DNA from 4 places in the Agrobacterium sp. LEGMi-208b genome. Region 1 is predicted to be linked to each of the others. Evidence: riboswitches for the same ligand, from Rfam matches in the RefSeq annotation. Region 1 holds a riboswitch; each other region holds the start of a gene.

The links. A riboswitch is a leader RNA that binds a small molecule or an ion and turns the genes downstream of it on or off. The one in region 1 is predicted to bind cobalamin.
Region 2: another riboswitch for cobalamin. It lies ahead of AC5YUO_RS26675 (ABC transporter substrate-binding protein); the one in region 1 lies ahead of bluB (5,6-dimethylbenzimidazole synthase).
Region 3: another riboswitch for cobalamin. It lies ahead of nrdH (glutaredoxin-like protein NrdH); the one in region 1 lies ahead of bluB (5,6-dimethylbenzimidazole synthase).
Region 4: another riboswitch for cobalamin. It lies ahead of AC5YUO_RS09640 (acyl-CoA thioesterase); the one in region 1 lies ahead of bluB (5,6-dimethylbenzimidazole synthase).

The regions. Positions count from the first base shown of each region.
Region 1 is NZ_CM183445.1:2,955,063-2,959,270, forward strand. It holds gene AC5YUO_RS14460 (glyoxalase superfamily protein) at 79-456, opposite strand; gene AC5YUO_RS14465 (TolB family protein) at 649-1,479, shown strand; cobalamin riboswitch at 1,680-1,861, shown strand; gene bluB (5,6-dimethylbenzimidazole synthase) at 1,939-2,652, shown strand; gene AC5YUO_RS14475 (chymotrypsin family serine protease) at 2,734-3,687, opposite strand; gene AC5YUO_RS14480 (hypothetical protein) at 3,790-4,208, opposite strand, start outside.
Region 2 is NZ_JCALIC010000003.1:255,981-260,188, forward strand. It holds gene AC5YUO_RS26665 (ZinT/AdcA family metal-binding protein) at 1-526, shown strand, start outside; gene AC5YUO_RS26670 (class I SAM-dependent methyltransferase) at 615-1,196, shown strand; cobalamin riboswitch at 1,235-1,424, shown strand; gene AC5YUO_RS26675 (ABC transporter substrate-binding protein) at 1,566-2,582, shown strand; gene AC5YUO_RS26680 (FecCD family ABC transporter permease) at 2,627-3,640, shown strand; gene AC5YUO_RS26685 (ABC transporter ATP-binding protein) at 3,637-4,208, shown strand, end outside.
Region 3 is NZ_CM183445.1:1,527,748-1,531,955, reverse strand. It holds gene AC5YUO_RS07615 (ABC transporter permease) at 1-513, shown strand, start outside; gene AC5YUO_RS07610 (ATP-binding cassette domain-containing protein) at 513-1,295, shown strand; gene AC5YUO_RS07605 (nucleoside triphosphate hydrolase) at 1,292-1,921, shown strand; cobalamin riboswitch at 2,055-2,278, shown strand; gene nrdH (glutaredoxin-like protein NrdH) at 2,587-2,808, shown strand; gene nrdI (class Ib ribonucleoside-diphosphate reductase assembly flavoprotein NrdI) at 2,821-3,219, shown strand; gene nrdE (class 1b ribonucleoside-diphosphate reductase subunit alpha) at 3,207-4,208, shown strand, end outside.
Region 4 is NZ_CM183445.1:1,986,989-1,991,196, reverse strand. It holds gene AC5YUO_RS09650 (methionine synthase) at 1-260, opposite strand, end outside; gene AC5YUO_RS09645 (DUF1852 domain-containing protein) at 288-1,271, opposite strand; cobalamin riboswitch at 1,562-1,764, shown strand; gene AC5YUO_RS09640 (acyl-CoA thioesterase) at 1,828-2,694, shown strand; gene AC5YUO_RS09635 (LysR family transcriptional regulator) at 2,697-3,578, shown strand; gene AC5YUO_RS09630 (GNAT family N-acetyltransferase) at 3,659-4,208, shown strand, end outside.

The DNA of each region.
Region 1 (4,208 bases):
AGAAACAAGTGGCATGCGCCCGGTCCACAGCGCGGATATGTGAATGGCGCGGAGAAAACCCCGCGCCGCTTCCTCACCTTAAATAACCTGCCCCACGTCGATGCGGTTACCATCCGGGTCTTCGAACACAAAGGCGCGCAGGCCGTAATCCTTGTCCTGCAGCCCCTTGATGATGCGCAGCCCCTGGCTCTTGCACAGCGCGTGCAGCGCATCGACATCGCTGACCATCATATGCGCCACATTGAAGGGCGCTGCCTTGTGGGTGGGCTGCAATGTCAGGTGCAGCTCGGCATTGCCCTGTTTGAGGATCATGAAACCGACGGGGGTGCCGTTTTCGAAGGTCTTTTCGAAGCCCAGCACGCCAACGTAAAAATCATGGGCCTTTTCGATATTCCTGACAGGAAGCATGGCGGCGATCCGCCCGAAGCGGATGCCGTGATCGGCGATGGTATTCATCGCGGAACCTCGGATCTGGGAGAAACGGCAGGCGGCGCGGACGGTGCCGGGGCGCTGGCGTTTTTTCCGGTTTGAATTTGCAGGACGGTGCCTGCCGCCCTAGGATCATAATCGAGGCGATGGCGGATGCAAACGGAATGTCTCTATTGCCGAGCGCCTTGAGCGAGAACACAGACACGCCCGGGAGGCAGAATGCGCAGCTCCATCGAAATCTTCAACATCCGCACCCGGCAGATGCGGGTGGTGTTACAGACGCCTGATCTCTTCGAAGCGCCGAACTGGTCGCCGGATGGAAAATACCTGTTGTTGAACAGTGAGGGGCTGCTTTATCGCCTGTCTCTTTCCGGCGGGGCCGCGCCGGAAAAGGTCGATACCGGCTTTGCCACGCTCTGCAACAACGACCACGGCATTTCGCCTGACGGTTCGCTCTATGCCATCTCCGACAAGGTGGAATTCGGCAAGAGCGCCATCTATCTCCTGTCCTCTATGGGAGGCGCGCCGCGGCTGATGACGAGGAACCTTCCTTCCTACTGGCATGGCTGGTCGCCGGATGGGAAGAGCTTTGCCTATTGCGGCATTCGCGATCAGGTCTTCGATATCTATTCCATGGATGTCAAGACCGCCACCGAGACGCGGCTGACCCATGGCGAAGGCCGTAATGACGGTCCGGATTATTCGCCGGATGGTGCGTGGATCTATTTTAATTCCAGCCGCACCGGGCAGATGCAGATCTGGCGGGTGCGGGTCGACGGTTCCGCCGTCGAACGCATCACCGACAGCCCCTATGGCGACTGGTTTCCGCATCCGTCACCCGTAGGTGACAAGGTGGTGTTCGTCTCCTATGACGGCGATGTCTTCGACCATCCGCGTGACCTCGACGTGCGGGTGCGGCTGATGGATATGGATGGCGGCAATGCCGAAACGCTGTTCGAGCTTTTCGGCGGGCAGGGCACGATGAACTCGCCCAACTGGTCACCAGATGGGGATGAATTCGCTTATGTCAGGTATTTCCCCGTGGAGTGATGCGGTAAAGGGAGGACCCGTCATTCCGGCCTTGAGCCGGAATCCAGTCGACGCGCGTCTGCGCGGCGAAAAGACTCCTCTCAGTCCAAGGACTTGGGCTGGCTGGATTCCGGCTCAAGGCCGGAATGACGGAGGTGAGGGGTGCCATGGTCACATCGCCGCATCGCCCGCAAAGAAGCTTGCATTCGCAAACTTTTTTGCCCATAGCTTCCTTGTCAGGTGCCTGCCTTTGCGGCGGGAGAATCGGGAATCCGGTGGAAGACCGGAACGTGCCCAGCGCTGTGAGGCGGACGTTCTTTTTAGAAGCCACTGGAGCAATTCGGGAAGGCGAAAAGGGCGGATGAAGCCAAGTCAGAAGACCGGCCTGACAGGATAGACCGAACCGCGCGGACGGCGGCAGGTTGTTGTCGAGGCGGGGTGTGTGTTTGCGCCCTGCCTTCGCATTGTTGGGGATAAACGATGCCAGCCGACTCGTCCGTAAGCAATCCGCCCGGTGCCAGTTCGTTCGATCATGCGCTTTCACCCGCCCGCCCGTTTTCAGGCGAGGAGCGCGAGGCGATCTATCGCGCCATCGAGACGCGGCGCGATGTGCGCGACCAGTTCCTGCCAGATCCGCTGCCGGACGCGCTTGTCGAGCGCCTGCTGAAGGCGGCGCATTCGGCGCCCTCGGTCGGTTTCATGCAGCCGTGGAATTTCACCCTCGTTACCGATGGCGCCGTGCGCCAGGCGGCATGGGTGGCCTTCAGCCGCGCCAATGAAGAGGCGGCGGCGATGTTTGCCGGCGAGCAGCAGGCGCTTTATCGCAGTCTCAAGCTTGAGGGCATCCGCAAGGCGCCGCTCAGCATCTGCGTCACCTGCGATCCGACACGGGGCGGCAAGGTGGTGCTGGGCCGTACCCACAATCCGCGCACGGATGTCTATTCCACCGTCTGCGCCATCCAGAACCTCTGGCTCGCGGCCCGCGCCGAAGGCGTCGGCGTCGGCTGGGTCAGCATTTTCCACGACAGCGACATTCGTATTATTCTTGGTATCCCCGACCATATTGAAATCGTCGCCTGGCTGTGCCTTGGCCGGGTCAACGAACTTTACACTGAACCGGAACTGGCGGTGAAAGGCTGGCGGCAGCGCGTGCCGCTGGAGGAACTGGTGTTCCGCAATCGCTGGGGCGGTTGACCGGGCGGCTCCACCCCTCCCGGACGAAACCGGGAGGGGTGGGCCGGGAAAGGTGGGCCGGGAAAGGTGGCCATCGTCTCTTCAAACGACAGTGCAGTTAAAAAGATTGAGGATGGGGTGAATGGGGCTGGCGAGGCTGATCGCGCCGCTTGCACCCCAGAACAATCCGACGACATTATTGCCGGCGGTGTCGATGACGGCGCTGCCGCTATCGCCCGGCTGACTGAAGACTTCGCCGGCGCGGCGCGGCGATATGCCGATCTGGTTGCGCATATTCGGCTGCTGTACGTCGTAAAAGCCGGAAACGACGCCATTGGTGATATTGGTCGTCACGCCCGATTTCGTGACATTCATGTTGAGCGCCGCAACGGCCGCCCCCACCGGCGAAGGGAGGTTGTAGATTGCGCCGATGGTGGCGAGCCGGCCATTCGCCGGGCTGGCGACAGCCGCATCGACGCCATAGGGCGTTCCCTGATAGACGATGTTGCCCCTCTGGAAAGCGACGATATTGGCGGCAAGATCGCCAAACCAGGTGCGCGCCGGTTGCGACACGTCATCGCCGATCTGGGCATTGTCCCGGCAGATGACATGGGCATTGCTCATGATCAGCGGTGCGCCGTTGGCGGCCCGGACGACTAGCCCGATGGTGCCGACGGTATCCGTCCAGGACCAGTAATCCGGGCTGCCGCTGATGCCGCCGACCATCGGCTCCACGACTTTTTCGCGCGGGTTGTCGGAAAGGCGTCTGGGGTGATCCTTCCATTCCGTGCCGGGCGCGGGCGGTGTCAGCACCGCCTCGCTCGGGCGGTCGAAGGATCCTTCCCGTACCTGCAGCGGCGCGCCGCCCAGCGTCGTCATCAGACCCGCCTTCAGCGATGGCTCCGGCGCGCGGTGGTAAAGGATCAGGCCAAGCTCCTGTGTCAGTTCGCCGGCGGCGTCCTCAAGCAACCCGACGCCGATCGCCGTGACGCCGGGTATGCCTGTCAGCTGATGGTAATGCCGCTCCTTGAGCGCGGTGAGTTCCTCGAAAGTCATTCGCTTGCCTCATGGAAAAAGGGGTGAAGGATGGATGTCCGGCTTTACAGGGGCGGCGCGCCCGGTGGGGTGAAGGGCTGCGCCGCCCGTGCCTGAGAGCCGTCAGTTCAAGGGAATGATCTTGCCGCTGGACGGAGCGCCGCCGCCGGCCGGCGGAGGACCGCCAGCCGCCGCCTGATCGGCGAGCATGCGGTATTGGGAGGTGCCTTTTTCAGTGCTGATGGTGCCGGAAACCGTGTAGAGATAGACGTCGCCGGAGACGGCGTAGTCGTTGCTCTGATTGTTCACATAGAACTCGATCTCGACAGTCGACATATTGGTCGCGCGTTCCAGGAAGGCGTCCATCAGCATGGTGATCTGCTGATCCGTCAGGCCCTTGGAGCGCATTTCCTGTTTGGTCTTTTCATAAGAGGCGGAAGCGCCGCCGCCGCCGAAGAACCAGGTCCAGACCGAGAGATTGGCGCTGGCCGTGGTCTTTTCGTATTCGTTGATCTCCTCGCGGTAGGAAGCATCCAGCATTC
Region 2 (4,208 bases), on a different replicon from region 1:
CTACAAGGGCTATTTCGAAGACAGCCAGATCAAGGATCGTCCGCTTTCCGATTACGCTGGCGACTGGCAGTCGGTCTTCCCGCTTCTGAAGGACGGTTCGCTTGAACCCGTATGGAAGCATAAGGCCGAGAATGGCACTGCAAGCGTCGAACATATCCGCGCCGAATACGAAGCCGGATACAAGACCGACGTAGATCGCATCGCGATCGAGGGCGACGTTGTGTCCTTCTACAAGGACGGCAAGCCGACCAAGGCCAGCTATGCCTATGATGGCAAGGAAACCTTGACATACAAGAAGGGTAACCGCGGCGTCCGCTTCATCTTCAAGAAGACCGATGGTGACAAGTCTGCACCTGATTTCATTCAGTTCAGCGACCACAAGATCGCTCCGGAGAAGACCGACCACTTCCACATCTTCTGGGGCAACGACCGTGCAGCGCTTCTTGAAGAAGTGACCAATTGGCCGACCTACTACCCTGCGTCGCTGTCGGCGAAGCAGATCGTCAGTGAGATGAAGGCCCACTAAGGCACGCTTGCAAATGCGTCCGGCCCAAGGGCCGGGCGCTACGCGACCAACAGGTCGTCGATTTAATGCCAAATCAGTCAGGTGAAATATGAAGGCAGCGCCCAACACTGCACAGGCCATCTCCGAACATTGGAACGGTCGCGCTCATCGCTTTAATGATGCCGCCTCCCATGTACGGCTCCACGAGGGATGGAAGCGTGTTTTCTCGACGGCGCTCGGTAGTGAAGCCAGAGAGGCCATCGACCTTGGTTGCGGTACGGGCGCATGCACTCTGCTTCTTGCCGAGTGTGGACATCAGGTGACCGGCGTGGACGGGTCCGAAGGCATGCTCTCATATGCTCTCACGGATGCAGCCAATCGCGGGCTGAATGTCAGCTTCATTCATTCCTCGATGGATGACGCGGAGCTTCCCGACGACAGCGCGGATATTGTGACCCTGCGAAACGTTCTCTGGACACTGGAGAATCCGGCGGACGCCCTGGCGCTGGCCGAACGCGTCCTGCGACCTGGTGGACGGTTGCTGCTCTCGGATGGTCTGTGGTTCGTTCATAGGGCAAACAACAGCGCGGAAACATTCGGTGCCCATCTGCCTTTCTACAACGGCCTCACGGCGAGCGATAGCAGTCGCGAGATCGACTTTTTCGTCATGACTGCGACAAAGCCGTTCTGACACTGATCGAAAGCTTGCTTCGCGTTATCAAGCCTGTATAGCTTTCAACCGTCGGTTCCCGAAAGGGACGAACAGGGAATTCGAGGTGGAGTGATCCGCCAAACGAAACTGCCCCCGCAACTGTAGACGGCGAGCATCCTTTCATCGGCCACTGAGCACTACGCTCGGGAAGGCGAAAGGAGGCGACGACCCGTCAGTCAGGAGACCTGCCGACATCGATTAACTTATCGCCGGCGGGGTGTCCGGAGGGGAAGCGGATGTTTGCTGCGTATTTGCATGCTGTTCCGAATGATGGTGAAAGCCGTCATGTGGATTTCCGTGCCGTCTTGATGATCCCGACCGTATTCATTTCTACATAGGAGATTGATCATGACGAAACTCAAGGCAGCCTTTGCCTTCTCGACGATCCTGCTTGCTAGTTCGGGTGCATTCGCTGCTTCGACCAGCTATCCGCTTCAGATCAGCAATTGCGGTCAGGAACTGACATTCAAGGCCGCGCCGAAGAGCGTTGCTGCAGTCGGCCAGTCAACCACGGAAATGCTTTATGCTCTCGGCCTCGGCGACAAGGTCGTTGGCACGTCCGTCTGGTTCAATGAAGTGCTTCCGGAATTCAAGGATATCAACGCCAAGATCCCACGTCTGGCAGACAATCATCCGGGATTCGAGGCTTTGGCCGCAAAGAAGCCGGAACTCGTGACCACGCAATTCGAGGTGCATGTCGGTCCACAGGGAGTTGTCGGCACGCGTCAGCAGTTCAACGAGCTCGGCATCAATGTCTATGCGATGCCAGCGGATTGCGTCGGCAAGGACAATCTCGCGGGAGGTGACGGTTCGCGTAAGGTGCCGTTCTCCATCGACACGGTCTATCGTGCCGTCGATGAGCTTTCGACGATCTTCGACGTGCAGGAGCAGGGTGACAAGCTCGAAGAGCAACTTCGCTCCCGCGTGTCGGCTGCGGCCGACAAGGCGAAATCCCTCGGTAACAAGAATGTCTCGGCCGTCTTCTGGTTCTCCAGCGCCGATATCGATCTCGATCCTTTTGTTGCCGGCCAGAAGGGTATTCCGGGCTTCATCCTGAATACGCTCGGTGTGAAGAACGTGGTCGAGAGCGATGAGGAGTACCCGTCGGTTGGATGGGAAACCATAGCCAAGGCAAATCCGGACATTATCATCCTTGCACGCATGGATCGCCGCCGGTACCCGGCCGACGATTATCAAGTGAAACTCGACTACCTGAAGAGTGATCCGGTCACCCGTGAGATGAAGGCGGTCAAGGAAGGCCGCATCGTCATTGTCGATGCGCACGCCGTACATGCAGGTATCCGCATTCCGGATGGTATCGAAGCGGTCGCTGCTGCCCTTGAAGATTATAAGGCAAAGCAGTGATAGATACGGAAATCGGGCAGGGCGTTGGGGTGGCCTATCGGCGGATGGGCTACGTGGCGGGCTCCATCGCCCTGCTCGTCCTCGCAATTGCGCTGGGCGTCTCCGTTGGGGAGACGTCCATGCCAATCCATCTTGTGGCGCAGACGCTGGCCAACAAAATGCTGGGGTCGACCTACACGATCGATCCGATCGACGCGGGCATCATCTGGAACTATCGCCTGACCCGCGCAATCGTTGCCGCATGCTGTGGTGCGTCACTCGGTGTATCCGGTGTCGTACTGCAAGCCATGCTTCGTAACGCGTTGGCGGATCCATACATTCTCGGCATCTCGGCAGGCGCGTCGACTGGTGCTGTGACCGTACTGATCCTTGGCATCGGGGGAGGGGTTCTCTCCCTGTCACTGGGCGCTTTTGTAGGCTCTTTGATCGCTTTCATCATTGTCGTCACGCTGGCAAGGGCGGCGGGCGGCGGCGTGGGTATCCAGGCGACAGGCTTGATCATTCTCGCCGGGATCGCGGGATCTCAGCTCTTTAATGCACTGACTTCTTTTATCATTACACGCTCGGCAAATGCCGAGCAGGTTCGGGGCGTCATGTTCTGGCTCATGGGTAATCTCAGCGGTGTGCGCTGGAATGATGTTCTCCTCGCTGTGCCGATCGCCATCCTCGGTGTCTGTATCTGCATCTGGCACAGGCGCGCACTGGACGCCTTCACCTTCGGAGCGGATTCGGCTTCATCGCTCGGTATTCCCGTCCGCAAAGTCCAGGCGATCGTCATCGGCACAGCCGCGATGATGACGGCCGTTATGGTCAGTATTGTTGGCTCAATCGGATTCGTCGGGATCGTTATTCCGCATGCGGCACGATTTCTGGTTGGCCCGCGGCATGCCCGTCTCCTACCCGTTTCTGCCCTGATGGGCGCTGTTTTTCTCGTGCTTGCCGATATCGGTTCGCGGGTTCTGGTGCCCAATCAGGTTCTGCCGATCGGCGTCATTACCGCACTCGTCGGAGCGCCGGGTTTCGCGCTGATACTCATTCGGGGGAGGCGGGTCCGATGAACATGACCGCGACCAGTCTCGGCTGGAAAGTAGGGGCTACCCCTATTGTGCAGACGGTGTCGCTCGACATTCGTCAGGAGGAGACACTCGGGCTTGTCGGCCCGAATGGCTCAGGCAAATCGACGCTGCTGAAACTTCTGGCGGGAATCCTTGCGCCATCATCGGGGGACGTGCGTATAAAAGGCACGCCCATGACGACGATGAGCAGGCGGCAGATCGGTCAGACAATGGCCTTTGTCGAACAGCAAAGCGACACCTTTGAAAGGCTCACTGTCCGCGACGCTGTCGAACTTGGCCGGACGGCCTGGCTTTCTGCGCTGCAGCCGTGGTCGGCAAAGGACGATCAAATCGTTGCCGGTGCTCTTCAGCAGGTGGACATGGCCGGAATGGAAAAGCGCCTCTGGCACACTTTGTCGGGTGGTGAAAAGCAGCGTGTCCACATCGCGCGCGCCCTGGCGCAACAGCCCGGAATTCTACTTTTGGACGAGCCGACCAATCACCTTGATATCCAGCATCAATTGTCGATCCTCGGATTGGTCAAGGCCTTGCCAATTACATCAGTGATCGC
Region 3 (4,208 bases), 1.4 Mb from region 1:
CCGATCCTACAGTTCTTCGGCGCCAATATCCGTTTCGGCAACGCGGTCTTTACCTATGGCGTCATCGCCATGGTTCTGCTCGTCGCTCTGCTCTGGTATGTGCTGAACCGCACAGCCTGGGGCCGCCATCTTTATGCTGTCGGTGACGATCCGGATGCCGCCGAACTTGCTGGCGTCAACGTCAAGCGCATGCTGACGACCGTCTACACGCTGTCCGGTCTCATCTGCGCCTTTGCCGGCTGGGCCCTCATCGGCCGCATCGGCTCGGTTTCGCCGACCGCCGGTCAATTTGCCAATATCGAATCCATCACTGCGGTGGTTATCGGCGGCCTGTCGCTGTTCGGCGGGCGCGGCTCCATCATGGGCATGATCTTCGGTGCCCTGATCGTCGGTGTCTTTTCGCTCGGCCTCAGGCTCATCGGAACAGACCCGCAATGGACCTATCTGTTGATCGGCGTCCTCATCATCATGGCTGTCGCAATCGACCAGTGGATCAGAAAGGTAGCAGGCTGATGGCAAAAGAACCCATTCTCACAGCACGCAATCTCGTCAAGCGCTACGGTCGCGTGACCGCCCTCGACCACGCCGATTTTGATCTCTATCCGGGCGAAATCCTGGCCGTCATAGGTGATAACGGCGCCGGAAAATCTTCGCTCATCAAGGCGATTTCCGGTGCTGTAACACCCGATGAAGGGGAGATCAGGCTGGAAGGCCAGCCCGTGCAGTTCCGCTCGCCGATCGAGGCGCGCAAGGCGGGTATTGAAACCGTCTACCAGAACCTCGCCCTCTCGCCGGCGCTTTCCATAGCCGACAATATGTTCCTCGGCCGTGAAATCCGCAAACCCGGCATTCAGGGCAGCCTGTTCCGGGCGCTGGACCGCCCGGCCATGGAAAAATTCGCTCGCGAGAAACTGTCCGAGCTCGGCCTGATGACGATCCAGAACATCAATCAGGCGGTGGAAACCCTCTCCGGCGGCCAGCGTCAGGGTGTGGCCGTGGCGCGTGCGGCGGCCTTCGGTTCCAAGGTCGTCATCCTCGACGAGCCGACGGCAGCACTCGGCGTCAAGGAAAGCCGGCGTGTTCTCGAGCTTATTCTCGATGTACGGTCCCGTGGCCTGCCGATCGTCCTGATCTCGCATAACATGCCGCATGTCTTCGAGGTTGCGGATCGCATCCATATTCACCGGCTGGGCAAGCGCCTGTGCGTCATCAATCCGAAGGACTATTCGATGTCGGATGCCGTCGCCTTCATGACCGGTGCCAAGGAAGCGCCGAAGGAAACGCTTGCCGCATGACGCTGAAGCTTGAAACTATCGCCGAGGATGTTCTTCGGCGGGCAGAAGGTAAGTCCCGTTTTATCGTTGCCATTGCCGGTCCCCCTGGGGCCGGCAAATCCACGCTCGCGGACGCCCTTTGTGATGCTTTGCTCACGCGCGGCGAGACGGCCGCCGTTCTGCCGATGGACGGCTTCCATATGGATAACGGTATTCTTGAGGAGCGGGGGCTGCTGTCGCGAAAGGGGGCGCCCGAAACTTTCGATGTGCGCGGTTTCCTCGATATAGTTTCGGCTGTTCGTAAAGGCGGGCAGGAAGTCCTCGTCCCGATTTTCGACCGTTCCCGCGAAATCGCCATTGCGTCCGCCCGCGCTATCGTACCGGAAACACGTTTCGTCCTTGCCGAAGGCAACTACCTGCTGCTGAACGAAGCGCCGTGGACGACGCTTTCCGGGAGCTTCGACCTCACCATCCTTGTGGGTCCCTCTGTCGCGGTGCTGGAAGAGAGGTTGCGCAACAGATGGTTGGGCTATGGTCTCGATGCCGCTCAAATCCACGCCAAACTATTCGAGAACGATCTTCCCAATGGAAAAAGGGTGATCGAAAACGCCCGTCCCGCCGATATTCGCATCGATATATGGGAATAGATTAACGCTTTTCCGTTCTTCAGCCGTAACGCGCATTTGCCGTTAAGCCTTTGTTGACCATGTGTTGAATCTTTTTGATCCACAGGGTGGGGCTTTTGTGTGTCTATTCATTGACGCGAAAATTTCCTCATATACTATATGTGGTGTTCGAGGTTCTTCCGATTCGCAAGGATTGGGAGCTAAGACGGGAATTCGGTGCGTAACGCCATCCAGGCGGAGCAAGGCCGAAACTGCCCCCGCAACTGTAAGCGGTGAGCATCGTTCCGATTTGGGCCACTGGGGCTGAAAGCTCCGGGAAGGCCGGAATAGATGTTGTGACCTGCAAGTCAGGAGACCTGCCTTGAGCGCAAACGTCCACGGGCGGGGTGTCCGGAGGAAGGTGTATGACGCAAATGATTTGCGTTCGCCCTTTTCTGCCCCCTCCAGAACAAGCTTCGGGGTGAAGTCATGCCAGTGCATTTTTTTGAGTTGCTACGCTCGTCGGCGTAGAGAGTGATTTTCTGCGGCTTGAAGATCGCCAGGAAAAGGGAACCCGGTTTCCGCCTAGAATGCGACGAACTCTCCAAGCTGCACGTTTCGCCTGAATGACAGATCCATCGCCACCCGATTGCGAGTGCAATCGGCAATGTTGAGCCGTGTCCTAAATCGGCTTCGAAAGGGAAATTATGACCGTCACCGTTTACAGCAAACCCGCCTGCGTCCAATGCACCGCCACGTACCGCGCCCTCGACCGCATCGGCGTTCCCTATGAGATTGTCGATATTTCCGAGGATGCTGACGCGCTCGATCACGTCCGTGGCCTTGGTTATATGCAGGTTCCCGTGGTCGTCGCCGGCGAACGCCATTGGGCGGGTTTCCGGCCTGACATGATCGGCTCGATCAGCTGAGGCGGTGGGGCGATGGGCCTGATCGTCTATTATTCCAGCCGCTCTGAAAACACCCATCGTTTCCTTCTGAAACTGGGACGGCGATTGTTTCGCCTGCCGCTCGGCGCGGAGGATGACGTGCCTCAGGTATCGGAGCCCTATGTGCTCGTTACCCCCACCTATGGCGGCGGCGGCACAAAAGGGGCCGTGCCGAAACCGGTGATCCGGTTCTTGAACGATCCCTCCAACAGAAATCTCATTCGCGGCGTCATCGCGGCGGGCAACACGAATTTTGGCGCAGCTTTCGCATCCGCCGGAGATATCGTCTCGCGCAAATGCGCAGTGCCGTTTCTCTATCGCTTCGAGCTTCTCGGCACGGAGGAAGATGTCGCCAACGTCAAACATGGATTGGAACGATTTTGGACACGCTGACCTCGAGCGCGCTGCGCAAGGACGCCAAACAGCCGGTAGCCGCAAGCCAGAAACCGCTCGATGCGGCCCTGGACTACCACGCACTGAACGCGATGCTGAACCTTTATGACGAGAACGGAAAGATCCAGCTCGACAAGGATCGCCTCGCCGCCCGGCAATATTTCCTCCAGCACGTCAACCAGAATACGGTGTTTTTCCATAACCTCAGGGAAAAACTCGATTATCTGGTGACGGAGGGATATTATGAGCAGGAGGTGCTGGATCAGTACTCCTTCAATTTCGTCCGCGACCTCTATGACGAGGCTTATGCCCGGAAATTCCGCTTCCCGACCTTTCTCGGCGCCTTCAAATATTACACCTCCTACACGCTGAAGACCTTCGACGGAAAACGTTATCTCGAGCGTTATGAGGATCGCGTCTGCATGGTGGCGCTGGCTCTCGCGCGCGGTGACGAACAGCTTGCCCGCGACCTGATGGACGAGATCATTTCCGGCCGCTTCCAGCCGGCGACCCCGACGTTCCTGAACGCTGGCAAGAAGAGCCGCGGTGAGCTGGTCTCATGTTTTCTGCTGCGCGTGGAAGACAATATGGAAAGCATCGGCCGCTCCATCAATTCGGCGCTGCAGCTTTCCAAGCGCGGCGGCGGCGTGGCGCTGTCGCTCACCAATATTCGCGAATTCGGAGCGCCGATCAAGCAGATCGAAAACCAGTCTTCCGGCGTCATTCCTGTCATGAAGTTGCTGGAAGATTCGTTTTCCTACGCCAACCAGCTGGGTGCACGCCAGGGCGCCGGCGCGGTCTATCTGCACGCCCACCACCCTGACATCATGCGCTTTCTCGATACCAAGCGTGAAAATGCCGACGAAAAGATCCGTATCAAGACCCTGTCGCTCGGCGTGGTGATCCCTGACATCACCTTCGAACTCGCCCGCAACAATGAGGATATGTACCTGTTTTCGCCCTATGATGTGGAGCGGGTCTATGGCGTG
Region 4 (4,208 bases), 970 kb from region 1:
GTCTCGCGTTTTTCAAAATCAACCCCGTCGAGGTGCTCGATAAACGTCGTGACGAAGTGCTGGCGCGTCTGCTCACCATCGCTTACGATATCGATGCCGGCCTGTCGCTGATCGTCAAGGGACAGACGCAAAGCGTCCTGTTTGCCTTCGACCAATTCTTCATCCTGCAGTTTCCAGGGCGACCAGAGCTTCTCAGGCTCTGCAAGCCATGAGGGTTTCGGTAAGCTGCCGGCGGTTGACGTTGGCAACAGTGTTTTCATGATAGGCCACCTTATGCTTTTGGTTCGTCAGCGAACGTGATTGGCAGACCACTGCTCGAGAATGGTCTTGTACGGTTTTATGAGATGCTCCTCCGCAAACCTTCCCTGCTCGACAGCCAGGCGGCTACGCTCTTCACGATCGTAGACAATGCGAGTCAGTGAATAATCCTGGTGCTTCAGATTTGGTCGATAACAGGCACCCGCCGCGGAATTTGCGTTGTAGATCTCCGGCCGGTAGATCTTCTGAAACGTCTCCATCGTGCTGATGGTGCTGATGAGCTCCAGATTAGTGTAGTCATCGAGCAGATCGCCGAGAAAATAAAAGGCAAAAGGCGCAACGCTATTCGGCGGCATGAAAAAGCGAACCTGCAGCCCCATTTTCTGGAAGTAGAGATCCGTCGAAGACATTTCATCCTGTTGGTATTCTGCCCCCAAAACAGGATGCTGATTTCCGGTCCGGCGATATGTTTTGCTGCTCGATGCGCTCAGGCATATGACCGGCGGCTTTTTGAAGTGCGCTTTGTAAGCATCTGAGTTCAGGAAACATTTGAACAGGTTCCCGTGCAGATCGCCGAAATTCTCCGGCATGCTGAATTCAGGCCGGTTTTTATTATGCTCCGGCAGCACGATGCTGAAATCGTAGTCTCGGACATAGGAGGAGAAATTATTCCCGACGATGCCCTCGATGCGCTCGTTGCTTTTTCGGTCAACGATGTTCGTTTTCAATATTTCGATCAGAGGGAAGGCATCATGGTTCCCTCCAGCACCAATGGCCATCTCAACCGAAATGATTTCGAGTTCGACGGAATAACGATCGCCTTTCGGGTTATTCCAATGCGCCAGGGCGTTGAAACGATTGTCGATCATTCTCGAGGCGTTTCGAAGGTTGTCCCGCCGGTTCTCGCCTCTTGCGAGATTGGCAAAATTTGTCGTGGCCCGCGTATTGTCCGAGGGGCGATAGTCCTCATCGAAGGGAATGCTTTTAATCGTAAAGGTGAAGTCTGTGTTCATCGCGATCTGGCGTCCTCGTTCCGAGATCGAACCTGCATCGATTGCTCCATTGGTTCTCTCCGTCGGCAGTTTTCATACCCTCCGTCGTCGAGAGCCGTCCCTGTCTTATGCCTGAGCCATCATTCAGGAAAAATTGGTATTATCTCATTGAAGCATGAGCGATGTTCATGATTGGACGCGAGAATTGTTTTCTCTCGACAAGCCGGAGAGACGACAGAAGCGAGAACAACCGGACGTCGACTTCCTCCACATCACTGCAACAGACGCCTTGACCACGTCAGCGGCATGCGACATTGGTTCACTATCGTGGTTCTGCGGACGAAAGTCCGGAGCTAAGAGGGAATTCGGTGAGGGCTTTGCCTGAAGCCGAAGCTGCCCCCGCAACTGTAAGCGGCGAGCGAAAGTCCATTCAAGTCACTGAGGCCTGCCTCGGGAAGACGGACAGGAGCGACGACCCGTAAGCCAGGAGACCTGCCGCGATAGATAACGTCCACGGGCGGGGTGTCCCGGAGTGCCGCTTTCGCGACCGGCATTCCCGTGCCATCGTTTCTGCGTCATGTTCCTGCCCTGCCACAACCTGATGGCAGCGCCGATGACAAATATAAACAAGCCCATGCAGCAGCACGGCTCAACAACCAAGCTCATAGATATCGTCTTTCCGGGCGACACCAACCATCACGGCACCCTGTTCGGGGGCACCGGCCTCGCTCTCATGGATCGCGCTGCGTTCATCGCGGCTACCCGATTTGGGAGGGTCCCTTTCGTGACCGCCTCTTGTGAGCGCATCGATTTCGAACAGCCCGCACGCATCGGTCACATCGTCGAATTTGCGGCAAGACCAGTCAAGGCCGGTCGCCGTTCCCTTACCGTTGAAGTCGAAATGGTGGCGGAAACCATTGTCAGCCGTCAGCGGCACACCTGTACGCGCGGTATTTTCCACATGGTCGCGATTCCGGAGGATGAAGTGGCCGCGATCTACGCGTTGCCCGAGCTCGTTCCAGCGGAAGCCCCGGATATCAAAGATACCGTTGCCATGGTCGAGATCGTCTTCCCGGATCAGGCCAACAGCGCTGGTCGAATGTTCGGGGGCGAAGCAATCTCTTACATGACCAAAGCCGCATTCGTTGCCGCATCGCGCTACTCCGGCAAGCTGGTGGTCCTTGCTTCATCCGAACGCATCGACTTTGCGAGAACAATCGAGATCGGTGAAATCGTTGAGGCGCAGGCACGGGTAGAGCGCGTTGGCCGCAGTTCGATGTCCATCGAGACAAAACTCTGGTCGGAAAATCTTCTAACGGGAGAGAGGCACATTACGGCCACCGGACATTTCACCATGGTCGCGGTCGACATGAACCACCGGCCGGTTTCTGTGCACGATGATGCGCCGGGAGCGAGCGTCCCACCTGACCATGGGCGGGCATAACTATGCTGGACAGGCAACATCTGTCGATTCTGCGTGAAGTTGATCGCCTGGGCAGCCTGACGGCGGCGGCGGAGCGGCTGAATGTCTCCCAGTCCGCTCTCAGCCATACGATCCGCAAGCTCGAAGAGCGCTATGGCGTGGCGATGTGGGAGAAAGACGGTCGTAACCTCCGTCTCACCGAGGCCGGTCGCTACATCGTAACGGTGGCGCAGCGTGTTCTCCCCCAAATTGAGAGGGCCGAGAATGTCCTGTCGGATTATCGCCACGGCCAGAGGGGCTCGCTGAAGATCGGCATGGAATGCCATCCCTGCCACCAGTGGCTGATGGGAGTGACAAAGCCCTATCTCATGGAATGGCCGGATGTGGGTCTGGAACTGACGACCTCATTTGCCTCCGGCGGTGTGTCAGCGCTGACGGGATATGAGATCGATATCCTGATCACGCCCGACCCCATCGAGGCGCCCGGCATCCACTATCGTCCGGTGTTCGACTATGAGCTGGTGCTTGCCGTTCCCGCCGGCCATCCTCTGGCGCAGAAACGCCATGCCGAACCCGCGGACCTGCTTGATGAGACACTGTTCACCTATCCTGTCCCGCCGGAGCGGTTGGATGTGTTCACGCAATTTCTGGTGCCAGCCAATTGCCGTCCGCGTCACCACAGAAATGTCGAAACGACAGAAATGATGCTCCAACTCGTGGCGGCAGGCCGCGGGGTCAGCGCCATTCCCGACTGGCTGGTGCGTCGGGAAGCGGCAGCGCTCGGTGTCCGCCCCGTCCGTATTGGTCCGGACGGCATACAAAAAAGCATCCATCTCGGATTAAGAAATGGCGACGACGCCGTCGATTTCATCGCCGGGTTTGTTGAGACGTCGCACCAGAGATGAGCGTTATGAAACAGTGTGGCAATTGACGCTGTTATACCCAAAATTGCCGCCGTTACGGCCATGGTCAAGGGAGCACATGAATGCCTATTGATGGCCCGTCGTTGGTATGGCTGACAGAGGAGGCCGGAAGTGAGCTAAGAGCGGAAGCGCGTGCTTTCTGCCTACGGATGATCAATGAAGTCTACGAGATCGATTACACGCCAACTTGGCACGCCGATCTGGACTCGCTGCTGAGCGCTGGCACCGAGAACTGGTTTTCAGATGAGATGCGCGGACGTTTTCTCATCGTCCAAGGCGCCGGAGGGCGCATCGTCGCAACTGGAGGATTCTATGACTTGGAAAGAAAGCCATCAACGATGGACCGCTTGCGAGATCGTTACAGTGACGTGGAGAAGGTGTGTCAGATCGTCAGGGTCTATGTGGAACAACGCGCCCGAAGGAAAGGGCTAGGATCATTAATTGTGAAGGCTCTCGAGAGCAAGGCGCGCAAAGTCGGATACTTAGCCACATATCTTCATGCCGATGCGAAAACGCCTGGCGCGCTTGGCTTCTGGAGAAGTCAAGGTTACAGCGCGTTTGGTCGCTTCTCATATCCGTCATCGAGAGGAACGGATAGCAGTGTGGACTTCG